Regions from separate parts of the Faecalibacterium taiwanense genome, predicted to be linked through region 2. Evidence: riboswitches for the same ligand, from Rfam matches in the RefSeq annotation. Region 2 holds a riboswitch; the other holds the start of a gene.
What was found. A riboswitch is a leader RNA that binds a small molecule or an ion and turns the genes downstream of it on or off. The one in region 2 is predicted to bind FMN.

Region 1: it holds a riboswitch for FMN, as region 2 does, so the genes downstream of both, ribD (bifunctional diaminohydroxyphosphoribosylaminopyrimidine deaminase/5-amino-6-(5-phosphoribosylamino)uracil reductase RibD) here and PXT33_RS08355 (ECF transporter S component) in region 2, are expected to answer to the same signal.

What each region holds. Positions count from the first base shown of each region.
Region 1 is NZ_CP155552.1:594,780-602,774, reverse strand. It holds gene PXT33_RS02825 (aldose epimerase) at 1-348, shown strand, start outside; gene PXT33_RS02820 (hypothetical protein) at 407-922, opposite strand; gene PXT33_RS02815 (resolvase) at 1,067-1,570, opposite strand; FMN riboswitch at 1,890-2,004, shown strand; partial or broken gene ribD (bifunctional diaminohydroxyphosphoribosylaminopyrimidine deaminase/5-amino-6-(5-phosphoribosylamino)uracil reductase RibD) at 2,156-3,279, shown strand; gene PXT33_RS02805 (riboflavin synthase) at 3,243-3,884, shown strand; gene PXT33_RS02800 (bifunctional 3,4-dihydroxy-2-butanone-4-phosphate synthase/GTP cyclohydrolase II) at 3,897-5,093, shown strand; gene ribE (6,7-dimethyl-8-ribityllumazine synthase) at 5,115-5,591, shown strand; gene PXT33_RS02790 (response regulator transcription factor) at 5,612-6,028, shown strand; gene PXT33_RS02785 (low molecular weight protein-tyrosine-phosphatase) at 6,025-6,477, shown strand; gene rlmD (23S rRNA (uracil(1939)-C(5))-methyltransferase RlmD) at 6,540-7,967, opposite strand; gene PXT33_RS02775 (BlaI/MecI/CopY family transcriptional regulator) at 7,983-7,995, opposite strand, start outside.
Region 2 is NZ_CP155552.1:1,664,605-1,672,599, reverse strand. It holds gene pfkA (6-phosphofructokinase) at 1-625, shown strand, start outside; gene pta (phosphate acetyltransferase) at 1,007-2,032, shown strand; gene PXT33_RS08360 (mechanosensitive ion channel family protein) at 2,271-3,353, opposite strand; FMN riboswitch at 3,522-3,641, shown strand; gene PXT33_RS08355 (ECF transporter S component) at 3,792-4,391, shown strand; gene PXT33_RS08350 (MATE family efflux transporter) at 4,518-5,936, opposite strand; gene PXT33_RS08345 (phospho-N-acetylmuramoyl-pentapeptide-transferase) at 6,108-7,061, shown strand; gene PXT33_RS08340 (tetrahydrofolate dehydrogenase/cyclohydrolase catalytic domain-containing protein) at 7,169-7,995, opposite strand, start outside.

The DNA.
Region 1 (7,995 bases), 1.1 Mb from region 2:
GATATCAAGTGCGCCACCTGTTCCGAGAGCGCCAAGGGCGAGCAGCCCGCTGCCCCGGAAAAGATCACCCTCACCCGCAAGGAAGGTGCTGACAACAGCGTGCGCCTGCTGACCGGCGTGCAGTTCCCCATGACCCTCACCGACAGCGGCAGCGGCCACAAGGTGACTGTGGATGCCGACGACAGCTTCGACCACGCCGTGCTGTGGCAGCAGGATGCCGAGAGCTTTGTGTGCATGGAGCCGTGGAATGGTTGGGCCAACAGCGTCAATGAGGAAGGCAAGCACGAAGTGCTGGAGCCGGACGAGGCCATGACCGCTGATTGGAGCATCACCATCGAGAAGATCTAAGCTTCATATCGTATAACAAAAAGGACACACCGTTGTGGTGTGTCCTTTTTGTTATAATTCAGTTCTTTGCCGGAATCATAAAGCTCTTATTTTCCGCCGGGTCCCAATAAAGCAGTTCCACCCTGCCGCCCTGTGCCAGCAGTTTTTCCTTCGGCTCCTGCTTTTGCCAGCAGCGTTCCAGCAGCTTTTCCATGTCGGCATCGGCAGACACCTTCTCCGGGCAGAGAGCGCTGCCCTGCCACCTGCCGTCGGTATACAGGCTCAGCGCACCGGCATTGCCCGCCAGAATGGCTGCAATGTCCTTCTTCATGCGGTCGTAGTCATACTCCACGGCCTTGTACTGCCCATGCCACAGGCCGAAGAAGAGCGAGAACTCGCCGCCCAGTTCAATGAGCAGATCCTCTTCGCTGTGCGGATTCTTGACCACAAAAGCCACATCCCCGTTTTCCATGTAGTCGAAGTCCGGCTCCTCATTCGTGTGCACGGTCACATGCTGGCTGCTCAGCGCCGCAAGCAGGTCCTCCTGCACGGCACTGGTATCCGGGATCTCATCATAATTGATATTTGCGTTCATGGGATGCTCCTTTTCTCTGTGCTATTTGTGTTGTTATTTTTCACCAGACCGCACAGGCCTACTTATTTTCCTTCATATTGCCGGATCATTTTTATACGCTGTGTAACAGAATCCATAAAACGGTTCACCCTACTTCACATTAGATCAATGCTTTTTGACTCTAACCATCGAACACACGACCTCGACACGATCCTGATTGTCCAAACTCAATTCAAGGTCATGGTCGATGATAGGCAGCTTGAACCGGACGGACTTCAGCCACTGTCCGTTAGGCTGGCGTTCCGGGTAGATCTGCACCTCATCAATCAAAATCTCCACCAGTCTGCGGCGTTCCGCCTCGGTCATGGTGGCATAAAGCTTGTCGAAGCAAATCAGGATCTTATAGATGTTGTCGCCTGTGATTTTGTCGGCTTCAATGGTCTGCTTCTTTGCCCGGGCATCCATCAGTTCATTTTCCACCTCTTCGATTTTATCGTACATCTTATAAAGGCGGTCGTCAAGGTCAGATTTTCGGGCGATAAAGTGCCGGTCGTCCGGGTCAAGGCTGTCGATCTCCTCCATAAGCCGGGATTTTGTGGAGTAGTGCTGCCGCAGCTGCTTCTCATAGGCGGCGATCTCCTGCTCAATGGCAGTGGTATCTACCTTCATGTGTAGACCTTGATCTTTTCTGCTGCCATTTCCAGCACCTCCCGTTCGTACCGTCTTGTTCGGAATAGACTTTGCAAGCAAAGTCGTGTGCCAAAGGGCGCTGCTCTCGCCTGTCGGCTCGGTCAAGCGCTTCAAAATGCAACGCATTTTGAGGTTGCCACTGGCGACCCGCGCCCCTTTGGATTCTCCGTTCACATTGTCCTACGGACGATGTGATTTTATTGTTGTAGCGATTCGCTTCATCCCGGTTTCGTCCCGGTTTGCAGAATGCCCTTGCAATCCGAAAGGAGCCGTGCTATAATGCCGCTGTAATTGAATCAGAAATCTTCAGGGCAGGGTGCGATTCCCTACCGGTGGTACAGCCCACGAGCCGTAAGGCATGATTCGGTGAAACTCCGAAGCCGACAGTACAGTCTGGATGAAAGAAGATACCAAGCGCAGAGCCCGCACGGTTCTGCGCTTGTGGAGGCTGCTCTGGGATGCGTTTGCATTCTGGAGCTTTCTTTTTTGCATAAGGGTTCCTTGTGTCTTTTCGGCTTGCCCTGAACGTTTTTGTTCAGGGCTTTTTCTTTTGGAGGCGACACGATGAACGACAAAGAGTATATGCGTCTGGCTTTGCAGCTTGCAAAAAGGGTTGCGGATGGACATCTCCCAACCCGATGGTGGGTGCCGTGGTCGTAAAAGAGGGCAGGATCATCGGACAGGGCTGGCACCAGAGATACGGTCAGGCTCATGCGGAGCGCAATGCGCTGGCATCCTGCACCGAAGATCCGCAGGGAGCGACCCTGTATGTGACATTGGAGCCGTGCTGCCATTACGGAAAGCAGCCGCCCTGCGTGGATGCGATTCTGGACGCGGGCATTCACCGGGTGGTCGTGGGTTCTGCTGACCCGAATCCGCTGGTGGCTGGAAAAGGAATTGCAATCCTGCGCGCACACGGCATAGATGTGACCGAAAATGTTCTGCAAGAGGAATGCGATGCGCTGAACAAGGTGTTCTTCCACTATATCACCACAAAACGCCCCTTCGTTTCCATGAAATACGCCATGACGATGGACGGAAAAATCGCCACATACACAGGCGCTTCCAAATGGATCACCGGGGAAATTGCCCGGAATCATGTTCAACGGCAGCGACACCGATTCCGCGGCATTATGGTGGGAGTCGGAACCATCCTAGCAGATGACCCGCTGCTGACCTGCCGGATAGAGGGTGGCCGTGATCCCGTCCGGATCATCTGTGATACACATTTGCGGACACCGCTGCAATCCCAGGTGGTCATGACCGCCAAACAGGTTCCGACCATTCTTGCGACCTGCTGCGGCGACCCGGAGAAGCAGGCGGCATATCAACAGGCCGGGTGCCGGGTCCTTTGTCTGGAAGCGCATTGCGGTCATGTGAATCTTCTGCAACTGATGGAACAGCTGGGGCAGGAGCAGATCGACAGCATTCTGCTGGAAGGCGGCGGAACCTTGAACTGGTCTGCACTGGAAAGCGGCATCGTGCAGCAGGTACAGGCTTACATTGCCCCGAAGCTGTTCGGAGGAAGGGATGCCAAAGCACCCATTGAGGGTGCAGGTGTCCCGCTTCCGGATGCTGCATTCCGCCTGAAGAACAGCCGATTGGAACAGCTTGGCAAAGATTTCCTGATCGAAAGTGAGGTGGATTACCCGTGTTTACCGGAATCGTGGAAGAAGTCGGAACAATAAAATCCATCAATCGGGGACAGCATTCCGCCGTACTGACTGTTCGTGCAAAAACGGTTCTGGAAGGAACCAGGATCGGCGACAGCATCGCCGTCAACGGCATCTGCCTGACCGTCAGGCAGCTCTTCCCGGATAGCTTTGCTGCGGATGTCATGCACGAGACCTTGAACCGCTCTGCACTTGCACAGCTCACCGTTGGAAGTGCTGTCAATTTGGAACGTGCCATGCCGGCCAACGGACGTTTTGGCGGACACATCGTAGCAGGCCATGTGGATGGCGTCGGACGCATTGCTAATATCCGAAAAGACGATACGGCTATCTGGTACACCATTCATGCAGATTCTGCGATCCTTCGCTATGTCGTTGAAAAAGGCTCTATCACAATAGACGGTATCAGCCTGACCGTGGCTGCGGTGGAACCTACGGGCTTTTCCGTGTCCACGATACCGCACACCGTCCGTCAGACGAACCTGAACCAACGGCACAAAGGGGATTTTGTCAATTTGGAAACCGATGTTGTTGGAAAATATATCGAGAGGCTGCTTCCATCAGAAACACCGAAGCAAAACACGCTCACAAAAGAAATGCTGCTGCGCTGCGGCTTTTAAGGAGAGTTTACGATGAACTTCAATACCATTCCCGAAGCTTTGCAAGACCTGAAGCAAGGAAAAATCATTCTGGTAACGGATGACCCCGACCGTGAAAACGAGGGGGACTTCATCTGTGCTGCCGAATTTGCCACCACCGAGAACGTCAACTTTATGGCGACCCACGGCAAAGGTCTGATCTGTATGCCGATGTCCGAGGCTTTCGTCCAGAAGCTGCAATTTCCGCAGATGGTGCAGCATAACACCGACAACCATGAAACGGCATTTACGGTGTCCATCGACCACGTTTCTACTTCTACGGGCATTTCTGCCGCAGAGCGTTCCATTACGGCGATGGCTTGTGTGGACGATCACGCAAAAGCAGAAGATTTCCGCAGACCGGGCCATATGTTCCCCCTTCTGGCAAAAAAGAACGGTGTGTTGGAGCGCAACGGTCACACGGAAGCAACCGTTGACCTGTGCCGTCTGGCAGGGCTGAAAGAATGCGGCCTGTGCTGCGAGATCATGCGGGAGGATGGCACGATGATGCGCACCGCTGAACTGGCAAAGCTGGCAGAGCGTTTCCAGATCAAATTCATCACCATCCGTGATTTACAGGAGTACCGCAAGTGTCACGATAAACTGGTCGATCAGGTGACGGCAGTGAACCTGCCCACCAAGTATGGCACCTTCAGAGCTTATGGTTTTGTGAGCCGCCTGAACGGAGAGCATCACATTGCACTGGTAAAAGGTGACATTGGCGATGGAAAGGATATTCTGTGCCGCGTCCACTCGGAATGCCTGACAGGAGATACATTTGGCTCTTTGCGTTGTGACTGCGGCCAGCAGCTGGCCGCTGCCATGACGCAGATCGAAAAAGAAGACCGGGGTATCCTGCTCTATATGCGGCAGGAAGGCCGGGGCATCGGTCTGATCAACAAGCTGCGTGCCTATGAACTTCAGGAGCAGGGCATGGATACGCTGGAAGCCAATCTCGCTCTGGGGTTCCATGGAGATGAACGGGAGTATTATCTCGGCGCACAGATCCTCCGGGAACTTGGCGTAAAAAGCCTGCGCCTGCTTACCAATAACCCGGACAAAGTATATCAGCTCTCCGAGTTTGGGCTGGAGATCTCCGAGCGCGTACCCATTCAGATGACGGCGACCCCGTATGACCTATTTTACCTGAAAACGAAGCAGGCACGGATGGGGCATCTTCTGGAATATTAACAACGAAAGAGGTATTTAAAAATGAAAACATTTGAAGGCAAGCTGGTTTCTCAGAATATCAAGGTCGGTATCGTAGCTGCCCGATTCAACGAATTTATCACATCCAAACTTCTGAGCGGAGCAATGGATGGTCTGCTCCGGCACGATGTGCAGGACGCTGATATTCATGTTGCATGGGTTCCGGGTGCTTTTGAGATCCCACTGGTTGCCTCTAAAATGGCAAAAAGCGGAAAGTATGATGCTGTGATCTGCCTTGGTGCCGTGATTCGCGGTTCTACCAGCCATTACGACTATGTGTGCAATGAGGTTTCCAAAGGCATTGCCACGGTCTCGCTGGAAAGCGGGGTTCCCGTCCTCTTTGGTGTTCTGACCACCGAAAACATCGAACAGGCCATCGAGCGGGCAGGCACCAAAGCAGGTAATAAAGGCTATGACTGTGCAGTCAGTGCCATCGAGATGGTAAACCTGCTCCGGGAAATGGATACCGCCGCAGAGTAAAATACACGCAGGAGTTTGCCATGATCGTTATAAAGACCCGACAGCCTGACCCGGAATTGGAGCAGAAGATCCGGATGCTTCTGGAACGAGAGCACATCGAGGCAGAGCAAATATCCATTGATTCATGGGAGAAGTTGGTTCTTCCGGGGCTTACACTGGACGGAATGACCCACGAAGTGTCGTGCAACGGCAGAAAAGTCTCCCTTACACGACTGGAGTTCGATTTGCTGCTGATGCTTGCCTCCCACGAAGGACAAATCTTCTCAAAAGAAGAGCTTTTCCGTGCTGTGTGGGGACAAAACTGTGACGACACCTTAAAGGTCGTGGCAAATACCGTTTCCAATCTGCGAAAGAAGCTGGCCGGCTGCGGCAGCTTTATCCGCACTACCCACGGCGGCTATGCTTTTGTAAGCCAAAAGGAGAACGACCCGGCATGACCAGGATCTTATTTATTTGTCTCGGAAATATCTGCCGAAGCCCGATGGCGGAGTATGTGATGAAAGACCTTACGTCCAAGGCAGGACTATCCGAGCAATTTGAAATCGCATCAGCCGCCACCAGTGCATGGGAAATCGGAAATCCGGTCTATCCTCCTGCACGGCAGAAGCTGGCAGAACATGGCATCGACTGCAACGGCAAGACCGCCCGGCAGATGACCCGGCTGGATTATGCACGGTATGATCATCTGATTGGCATGGACGAAAGTAATCTGTGCGACATCCTGCGGCTTGTCGGCGGAGACCCACAGCATAAAGTCTCGCTGCTGATGGCGCATACAGATCATCCCCGTGAAGTGGCAGACCCATGGTTCACGGGAGATTTTGAAGCCACATGGCAGGATATACTGGAAGGATGCACGGCATTGCTTGAGGAACTGCGATCATAACAGATTATCATAAAAACGGACGGATGTCTGCCAGTTGACAGACATCCGTCTATTTTTTTATTTCAAATCATCTTAAAATACTTCAGCGCCTCCCGGATGGCTCTTTCCTTCTCCGCCGGGCACTTGAGCCGCTTGGGGTTCTCAGCCTTAGGCTTGTTGTAGTTCTGCCGCTCCTTGATGCCGCATTTCTGCTTGACCTGTGCAATATAGAGGTCGCTCACGTTCAGACCGGTGTGTTCCTTGACGTACTCCCGGATCTCTTCATAAGTAGCCTTGGTCTCTGCAGCAGTCACGTCCAACTCATCCATCTTCAGGTCTACCGTGATCTTCTGGTGGATATCCAGTTTGGACAATGCGCATACCGTCTCGATATGCTCACTGTGAGGGAACATATCCACCGGCGTGCTGCTCTCCACTTTGTATCCCTTCCGGGTCAGCAGCTCCAGATCCCGGGCCAGCGTGACCGGGTTGCAGCTCACGTAGACCACACGTTTCGGGGCCATGCGGGCCACGCTTTCGATAAACTGCGGCGTAGAGCCCTCCCGCGGCGGGTCCATAAAGATCACGTCTGCGCGTTCACCAGCCGCAGCGGCTTCGCCGATCCACCGGGTGGCATCTGCGGCAAAGAAGCGGGCGTTCTTCACGCCATTGTGCTTTGCATTGCCTATGGCATCGTGCACCGCTTCGCGGTTCACCTCCACGCCCACTACCTGCTTTGCATGGTCGGCGGCGGTCAGGCCGATGGTTCCGATGCCGCAGTAGGCATCCAGCACCACTTCTTTGCCGGTGAGATGCGCCGCGTCCACCGCAAGGCCGTACAGCACTTCGGTCTGGGTATGATTGATCTGGTAAAAACTGCGCGGGCTGAGCGCATACGTCTTGCCGCAAAGCTCGTCCAGAATGAATCCTTTGCCGTACAGCACCTTTTCCATATCGCCCAGCACCACGCTGGTTTTGCGGTCGTTCACGTTCTGGACGATGGTGGTGATGGCCACGCCCTGCTTTCCGGCTTCGGTCAGCAGGGCTTTGACAAAGTTCTTGGCACCCGGCAGCACCGGCTGAGCCGTCACCAGCACCACCATCACCTGCCCGGTCATAACACCGCGCCGCAGCAGGCAGTGACGCAGAAGGCCGGTGCCCTTATCCTCATTAAAAGGCTGGTAATGGCAGGTGCCCGCTGCCGCACGCACGGCCAGCATGGTCTTATCCAGCACTTCGTCCTGCAAAAGGCAGCTTTCCACCGGCAGCACCTTGTGGCTGTTTGCCGCGTAGATGCCGGAGGTAAGTTTTCCACCCCAGCCGGTGGTAAAGGTGGAGACCACCTTGTTCCGATAGTGGTACGGCGTTTCCATGCCCCGGATGTGCTCCACCGGGCCGAATCTGCCCAGCAGCTTTTTCACGGTCTCTTCTTTCTGTTTCAGCTGTGCGGCGTAGTCCATGCCCAGCATCGGGCAGCCGCCGCAGTTTTTGGCACGCAGTTTGCAATCCATCTTCCGCTCTCCTTTTTACCCATAAGGG
Region 2 (7,995 bases):
CCACCGCGGCATTCCGATGATCGGTCTGCCCGGCACGATTGACAACGATATTTCCTGCACCGATTACACCATTGGCTACGATACCGCCATGAACACCGCGCTGGAGATGATCGACAAGCTGCGCGATACCACCCAGAGCCACGACCGCTGCAGTGTGGTCGAGGTCATGGGCCGCAACGCCGGTTATATTGCTTTGAATGTTGCAATTGCTTCCGGCGCTATGGCTGTTCTACTGCCGGAGAAGGAATTTGACATGCAGCGTGATATTCTGGATAAGATCGCTGAGACTCAGAAGACCGGCAAGCGTCACTTCATTATTATTGTTGCCGAGGGTGTCGGCCATGCACAGGAAATCGCAAACGAGATTCAGGCACGCACCGGCATCGACTCCCGCGCCACCATTCTGGGTCATGTCCAGCGCGGTGGTTCTCCCACTCTGCGTGACCGTGTGAACGCTTCTGCAATGGGCTACCATGCCGTGTGCCTGCTGGAGCAGGGTAAGTATAACCGCATCGTCGGCATGAAGGGCGAAAAGCTGGTGGATTACCCTGTGGATGAAGCTCTTGAAATGACTAAGACGCTTGACCCGGTGCTGATCGACGTGTGTAACACCATTTCTATCTGATATTTATAAAGCCAATACTATGGAGCTGTTCTCTCGAAGAATCGGGAGGACGGCTCTTTTTTGCGTTTTAACGCAAAAAATATATGAACTGACTGGAGCTTTCTGCATTTTAAAAAAGAAAAATCGTGGATGAAAAGTGCATAGCTTAAAATTGAAATTTGTGGAAGGTGGATTACGGGAAATTGTGAAGGAATACGCAGGGCGTGTTTTACTACTTTGGCAGGAAAATAACGATGATGCGTGAGGCAAAAATTGTAGCACAAAAAGCCAATTTTGTCTTGAACTTTTTGCCGTATGTGCTAGAATAAAAGAGAAAGGCATCCTTGTGTCCAACAGATATCTGGATGTGAATATTGGAAAGTAAATTCGGAGGTAATCACAATGGCTGATATGTTTGCACCGCTGGTAGCACAGCTGAAGGCAAATCCTAAGACGATCGTTTTCACCGAGGGCAATGATCCCCGCATTCTGGAGGCCGCTGCAAAGCTGCTGGCCGAGGGCGTGCTGAAGGTCGTCATGGTGGGCAACGAGGCTGAGTGCAAGGCTGCTGCTGCCGCCGGTAACTTTGATATTTCCGCTGCCGAGATCATCGACCCCGAGAACTATGCCGGTTTCGATGAGATGGTCAACACCATGGTGGAGCTGCGCAAGGGCAAGCAGACCGCTGAGGAGTGCACCGCTCTGCTGAAGAAGTCCAACTACTTCGGCACCATGCTGGTGAAGATGGGCAAGGCTGATTGCCTGCTGGGCGGCGCTACTTACTCCACTGCCGACACCATTCGTCCCGCTCTGCAGCTGGTCAAGACCAAGAAGGGCGCACATCTGGTCAGCTCCTGCTTCATTCTGGACCGTGACTGCGGTGAAGAGGGCCTGAAGCGCATTGCCATGGGCGACTGTGCTGTTAACATCGACTATACCGATACCATTGATAAGGCTACCGGCGAGGTCAAGATCGCCGCTTCTGCAAAGCTTGCTGAGGTTGCTATTGAGACCGCTAAGACCGCAAAGTTGTTCGGCATCGATCCGAAGGTTGCTGTGCTGAGCTTCTCCACCAAGGGCTCCGGCAAGGGCGGCACCGTTGCTTTGAGCCATGACGCTGTGATCAAGGCTCAGGAAATGGATCCCGAGTTGGCTGTGGACGGTGAGCTGCAGTTTGACGCTGCCGTTGCTCCCGAAGTTGCACAGGTCAAGTGCAAGGGCAGCAAGGTGGCTGGTCAGGCCAACACCTTCATCTTCCCCTGCATCGAGGCCGGCAACATCGGCTATAAGATTGCTCAGCGTCTGGGTGGTTATGCAGCTTACGGCCCCATCCTGCAGGGTCTGAACGCTCCCATCAACGACCTGTCCCGTGGCTGCAACGCCGACGAGGTCTACAAGATGAGCCTGATCACTGCCTGCCAGTCTTGAGCTGACTGATTGAAAATAGCCGCCGCATTCACCGTACAAAACGGGCAGAATGTTGAGGTCTCAAAGGCAGATTTCAAAAAATGAGTATAGAAAAGCTGAGCATCTGTGAAAAAGCAGGTGCTCAGCTTTTTGCATTTTCAGTTCCGAAAAATTCTACTCTTTTTGAGGGAAAAAGATGAGATTTTTGCTTTCCGCTTTTCGTTAGCGCTATTTTGCAACAGCCCCATTACAGGTTTGCTCAGTTCTTTTCGATATACACGCTGGTGGAGGGGAACGCAAAATCCACACCGTCGGCCTGCATGATGTCCATAATGTTCAGGTTCAGGTCGTTCTGCATCTGCAAAAATTCCGCGTAGGCGTTGGTCAGCAGGTAGGCGGAGACCAGAATGTTGATGCTGGAATCGCCAAAGTTTGCAAGCTGTACGATGTTGGTACCCTTGTTGGTGTAAGGGCTTGCGTCCAGCATGGTCTGCAAGTCTTTCATCAGCTGTTCCAGCTTCGGGCGGGTGGTGCCATAGGTGACACCCAGATTGAACTTGTAGGGCCGCATGGTGCGCAGGGCGGCGTTCTGCACGGTGGAAGAGCAGATCTTACTGTTCGTCACCACATTGATGGTTTTATCCAGCGAGCGGATGCGGGTGGAACGGAAGTTGATGTCGATCACTTCGCCTTCCACATCGCCCACAGTGATCCAGTCGCCCACCGAGAAGGGCTTGTCCAGCAGAATCACGATGCCGGAAAACAGGTTGCTGGCGCTTTCCTGTGCGGCCAGCGAGATGGTCAGACCAACCAGACCGGCACCGGCGACAATGCTGCCGATGGGAAAGCCCACTTCTTGTGCCAACGCTGCCACGCACAGCACGATCACCAGCACCTTGTAGGCGGTGTCCAGCAAAGAGCAGAGTGTTTTGTTGGAGCGGATCTCCGGGCTGCAGGAAGCCAGCAGCAGGTCGGCCAGATCCGATGCCGCATACAGGCCTTCGCAGACCAGCAGGGTCATGACAAGGCGGAAGCAGACCAACAGCAGCTTGGCAATGCCGGGAATGGCCCAGGGCAGGGAAGCTGCCGCCAGATATACGCCAACCGCAGTGCACATGCGCTGGATGGGTACCGCAAAGCTGCGCAGCAGGATGGGAGTGCCGTTAAAGTGCCACTTGCGGGCCAGCAATGCCGGAATGCCCCTTTTGCTCAGCCAGCGGCGTACCAGCCATGCGGCAAGCAGAATGAGCAGTGCGCACCCTGCGCGCGCAGCCAGTGCAAACCAGCCCTCCAGCAGTACAGAGCCAAGCTCAAACGAAAGATCACGAATAGAAAAGATCATGATAACCTCCTGAATTTTATACGACCCATCTATGATACCATACCGCACCCACCCGGGCAAGAGCTTACAGAGAAGGGCGCTTGAAAGAGTTACTTTGACATTTTTTGCACAAATTTTAAGATGCCCTCTTGACAAGCTGGGCCTGCCACGCTATACTTTGTGCCAGAAAGTTCGTTTCAGGGCGGGGTGAGATTCCCCACTGGCGGTAAAGTCCGCGACCACCCGCAAGGGTGCTGACCCGGTGCAACTCCGGGACCAACGGTATAGTCCGGATGCAAGAAACGGCAGGCAAATCGTTGTCTACGCGCCCTGTTGCAGTGTTTTTGTTGCAGCAGGGCGCTTTTCTATTTGTCCTTCCCGTTCCAAAAAACAAGATACGAAAAGAGCTTTCGGAACAATTTTTGTAAGGGGCATCTTACCCCGGGAAGGATCATTACCATGAAAAAAAGCACGACTCACAATCTTACTGTTGCCGCCATGCTCAGCGCGGTGGCCTTTATCCTGATGTTCATTGAGTTTCCCATTCCGATGCTCATTCCGTCCTTCGTCAAGATGGACTTTTCTGACCTGCCGGCTCTGCTGGGTGCCTTTGCTCTCGGCCCGGTGTACGGTGTGGTCATCAGCTTTATGAAGAACCTGCTGCACATCGTTATCAAGGGCACTTCCACTGCATGCGTGGGCGAGCTGTGCAACTTCATGCTGGGTGCGGTTTTCTCCGCTGTGGCAGGCGTTATCTATAAGCACCACAAGAGCCGCAAGACCGCCATCATTGGTGCTATTGCAGGCGCTGCAGCCATGGCTGTGTTCAGCGTACCGTCCAACTACTTCATCACCTATCCGGCCTATGTACAGTTCTACCACATGCCGCTGGAAGCCATCCTCGGCATGTATCAGGCCATCCTGCCTTCTGCAGACAGCCTCATCAAGTGCCTTGTCATCTTCAATATGCCCTTCACGCTGGTCAAAGGCCTGCTGGATGCAGTGCTGTGTATGCTGATCTACAAGCCGCTGTCTCCCATCCTGCACGGCAGAAAGTAACTTGTTCTCCATTTTTTCTTCTTCTCAAATCGTATAACCACAGCAAAACTCCCCGGTCAGGTCCCGCAGTGCGGTTCCCGGCCGGGGAGCTGTTATTCAGAGGAAAATATATCCGCCAGCGGTCGATCAGGCTAATGCCCCTTTGTCCAGCCATCTGCCGCGTACCAGCCGCACAAGGAACAGCACACCGCGCATGGTCAGCTCAAAGCTCATGGCCATCCATACGCCCACCAGCCCAAAATGCGGAGCCAGCAGGGAAGCCAGCGTGAGCCGGATGCCCCACATGCTGACAAGGTTCAGCACAAAGCATCCCGTGCTGTCTCCGGCACCCTGCATGGCACCGCTGGCAACGATACTGGCACCGAACATCGGTTCGGCCAGTGCTTCAATGCGCAGCACCTGTGCGCCCAGCGCAATAACTGCCGCATCTGCGGTGAAAATACCCATCAGGTTTGGCGCAAAAATGTACATGCCAACACCGGTCAGCGCCATGATGCCTATGCCCATGCCGGTGCACAGCCAGGCAAAGTTTTTTGCCATATCCCGACGGTTTGCGCCCACGGCCTGCCCCACCAGTGCAAGGGATGCATCCTGAATGCCATAGCCTGCCATGTAGCACAGGCTTTCGGCGCTCACGCCCAGACTGTTGGCAGCAATGGCGGTGGTGCCAAGGCCGGATACGATGCGGATGAGCAGCACCTGCGCCGAGGAAAGAACTGCACGCTCTGCAGCCAGCGGTGCGCCTACCTTCCACAGGTTCTGCAGGCAGGCTTTGGTAATGTGCCAGGAGCCGGGCTTGTGGATGCACAGCGGGCCGTCCCGCAGCAGTAGGATGGCAAGGGTCAGCACACCGCTGATAGCGGTAGCAAGGGCGGTGCCCAGTGCTGCGCCCGGTACCCCCCAGCCAAGGCCCCAGACGGTCATTGTGCGGCCAAACACCACCATCTCACGGGTGGGATTGATAAGGCAGAAGTTAAAGATCACATCCAGCACGCAGGTCAGCACGCTGATAAGGCCCGGTGTCAGGGCATCGCCGGAGGAACGCAGCATGGAAGAGTAGGTTCCCATGATCATCAAAAAGGGCAGGGAAGCCGACCAGATGGCAAAGTAGGCCGATGCATCCGCCTGCAGGGAAGGGTCGGCGCCCAGCCATCCGGGCAGAAAACGGCTGATGCCAATGCCGAAGGCCGCAGCTGCGAGGCCCACCACAAGGTTGAAGATCATAGATTGGCGCAATACACCGCGTGCATCGTTCTGCCGGTCTGCACCCAGATACTGTGCTACCTGAATGGCAAAGGACATATATAGACCGGCCAGCATTCCATGCATGAGCCACGTGCTGGAACTGACGATGCCAATGGATGCCGTAGCAGATGCACCAATATGCCCCACCATGGCTGCGTCGATGTACTCCACCGCAGTTACCACGATCTGCTGCAGGATGGATGGGATGCTCAGTGTGAGCACCACCTGCATGGTGTGCCGTAGCGGCACCTGTTCGCCCCGGCGCATCTGCGCCGAAAGCTGCTCAAGAGAGATGGACATGAGTTCTCCTTTTATAGAAACAAAAACTTTTTCGACAGACTGATATACTATTATAAGTGCGGCGCTGCAGAAAGTCAATCAAACGTGGATTTTTCTCCGGGAATGATTGATTTTTTATGGATAGCGTGATACACTTCTCTCACAAACATAAAAGAAAGAGGAACTTTGAATATGATCGAATTACTGCTTTCGGTCGTAGGACAGCGCGGTGTCGATGCTCTGGCATTCCTGCTGGCGTTTGCCCTTACGGCTTTGATGGACTCCGTTTTTCACGATAAGCTTCCGCACGACCATGGCCGCGAGTTTGCGGTGAACGGTGCGCTTTCCAAGGGTAAGGCCCGTGGTTCCGGCCTGATCTTCGTGCTGTGCATCGCACTGGTATCGCTGGCATTCCTGCCGTTCAAGGTGGAATACGTCATCTACACCATCCTGCTCATTGCATCCATGCTGTCCGGCTACTTTGATGATGCTGCTGAAACTGCATGGAACGAGTATAAAAAGGGTATCATTGATTTTGCCATTGCCATTGTTGCAGGTGTGACCTACCTCAACTTCAACGGCTGCGGTGTGAATTTCCTGCAGTGGAGTTTCACTCTGCCGTATGCTGTGTACCTGCTGCTGATCGTTATTCTGATCTGGACCAGCATCAATGTGGTCAACTGCACCGACGGCGTGGACGGCCTTTCGGCAAGTGTTGCAGTGGTGACCATCGGCACCTACCTGCTGGCCTATAAAACAGAGCTGGCCGAGTACGGCACCGCAGGCGTTGTGTTCATGGGTGCGCTGCTGGCCTATCTGTGGTCCAACGCAAAGCCGTCCAGCCTGCTGATGGGCGATGCCGGCAGCCGCGCAATGGGCTTCTTTATCGCAATGCTGTCCCTCAAATGCGGCCATCCGTTTGCCTTCCTGCTGGCAGCCATCGTGTTCATCGTGGATGGCAGTCTGGGCATCCTGAAGATCAGCCTGAAGCGCTTTTTGCACATTTCCATCCTCAAGAACACCCGCACCCCTCTGCACGACCACGCCCGCAAGAATAAGGGCTGGAGCGACGAGCAGGTGGTGGCCCGCTGGCTGATCATGCAGTGTGTGGCTTCGGCTTTGCTGCTGCTCATTGTCCGCGGCTAAAATATAGCAATCAAAAAAGACGCTTGGTCTTGTCTGAATATGTTTTCCCGGCAGGGAAGCATACAGCAGTGTATCAAGCGTCTTTTATTTTATAGTTCTATCATTCGTTACAGCCCGGCCTTTTTGACTGCAGCCTGCACGACATGGCCCACCAGCACCGAGGTGGTCACAGTGCCCACACCGCCGGGTACCGGCGTGATGGCATCCACTACCGGCTCTGCTTCGCTGAACTTTACGTCACCGCACAGCTTGCCATTTTCGTTCACATGAATGCCCACGTCTACCACGGTCTGGCCCTCACGCAGGCAGTCGGCACCCACGGCGCCCATCTTGCCCATGGCCACTACTACCACATCTGCTTCCTTGCAGATGGCGGGCAGGTTCTGCGTGCGGGAATTGCAGATGGTCACGGTGGCGTTCTCGCGGTCCAGCATCATGGCTGCGGGCTTGCCTACCACAAGGCTACGGCCCACTACGACAGCGCGCCTGCCGGAAAGCGGAATGTTGTAATACTTCAAGATCTCAAGGCAGGCCTGCGCGGTGCAGGGAGCATAGCCGAGATCGGTATTAGTGAACACACCGGCCAGAGAATCGTCCGTGATGCCGTCAATGTCCTTTTCCGGAGCCAGCGCCGCACGCACAGTGCGGTCATTGAACTGCTTGGGCAGCGGACGGAACAGCAGGCATCCGTGGATGGTATCCTCTGCGTTCACCTCGGCGATCACCTTCAGCAGATCGTCCTGCGAAGCATCGGCGGGCAGAAGAAACTGCTTTACCTCCACACCCACCTTGCCGCAGCGGGCGATCACGCCGCGCTCGTAGGAGAGGTCGTCCTCCCGCTCACCCACACGCACCACGGCCAGCGTGGGAGTGATGCCTTTTGCCTTGAGCTGCTCACACAGCGCCGCATTGCGTTCGTTCATAGCGGCTACAA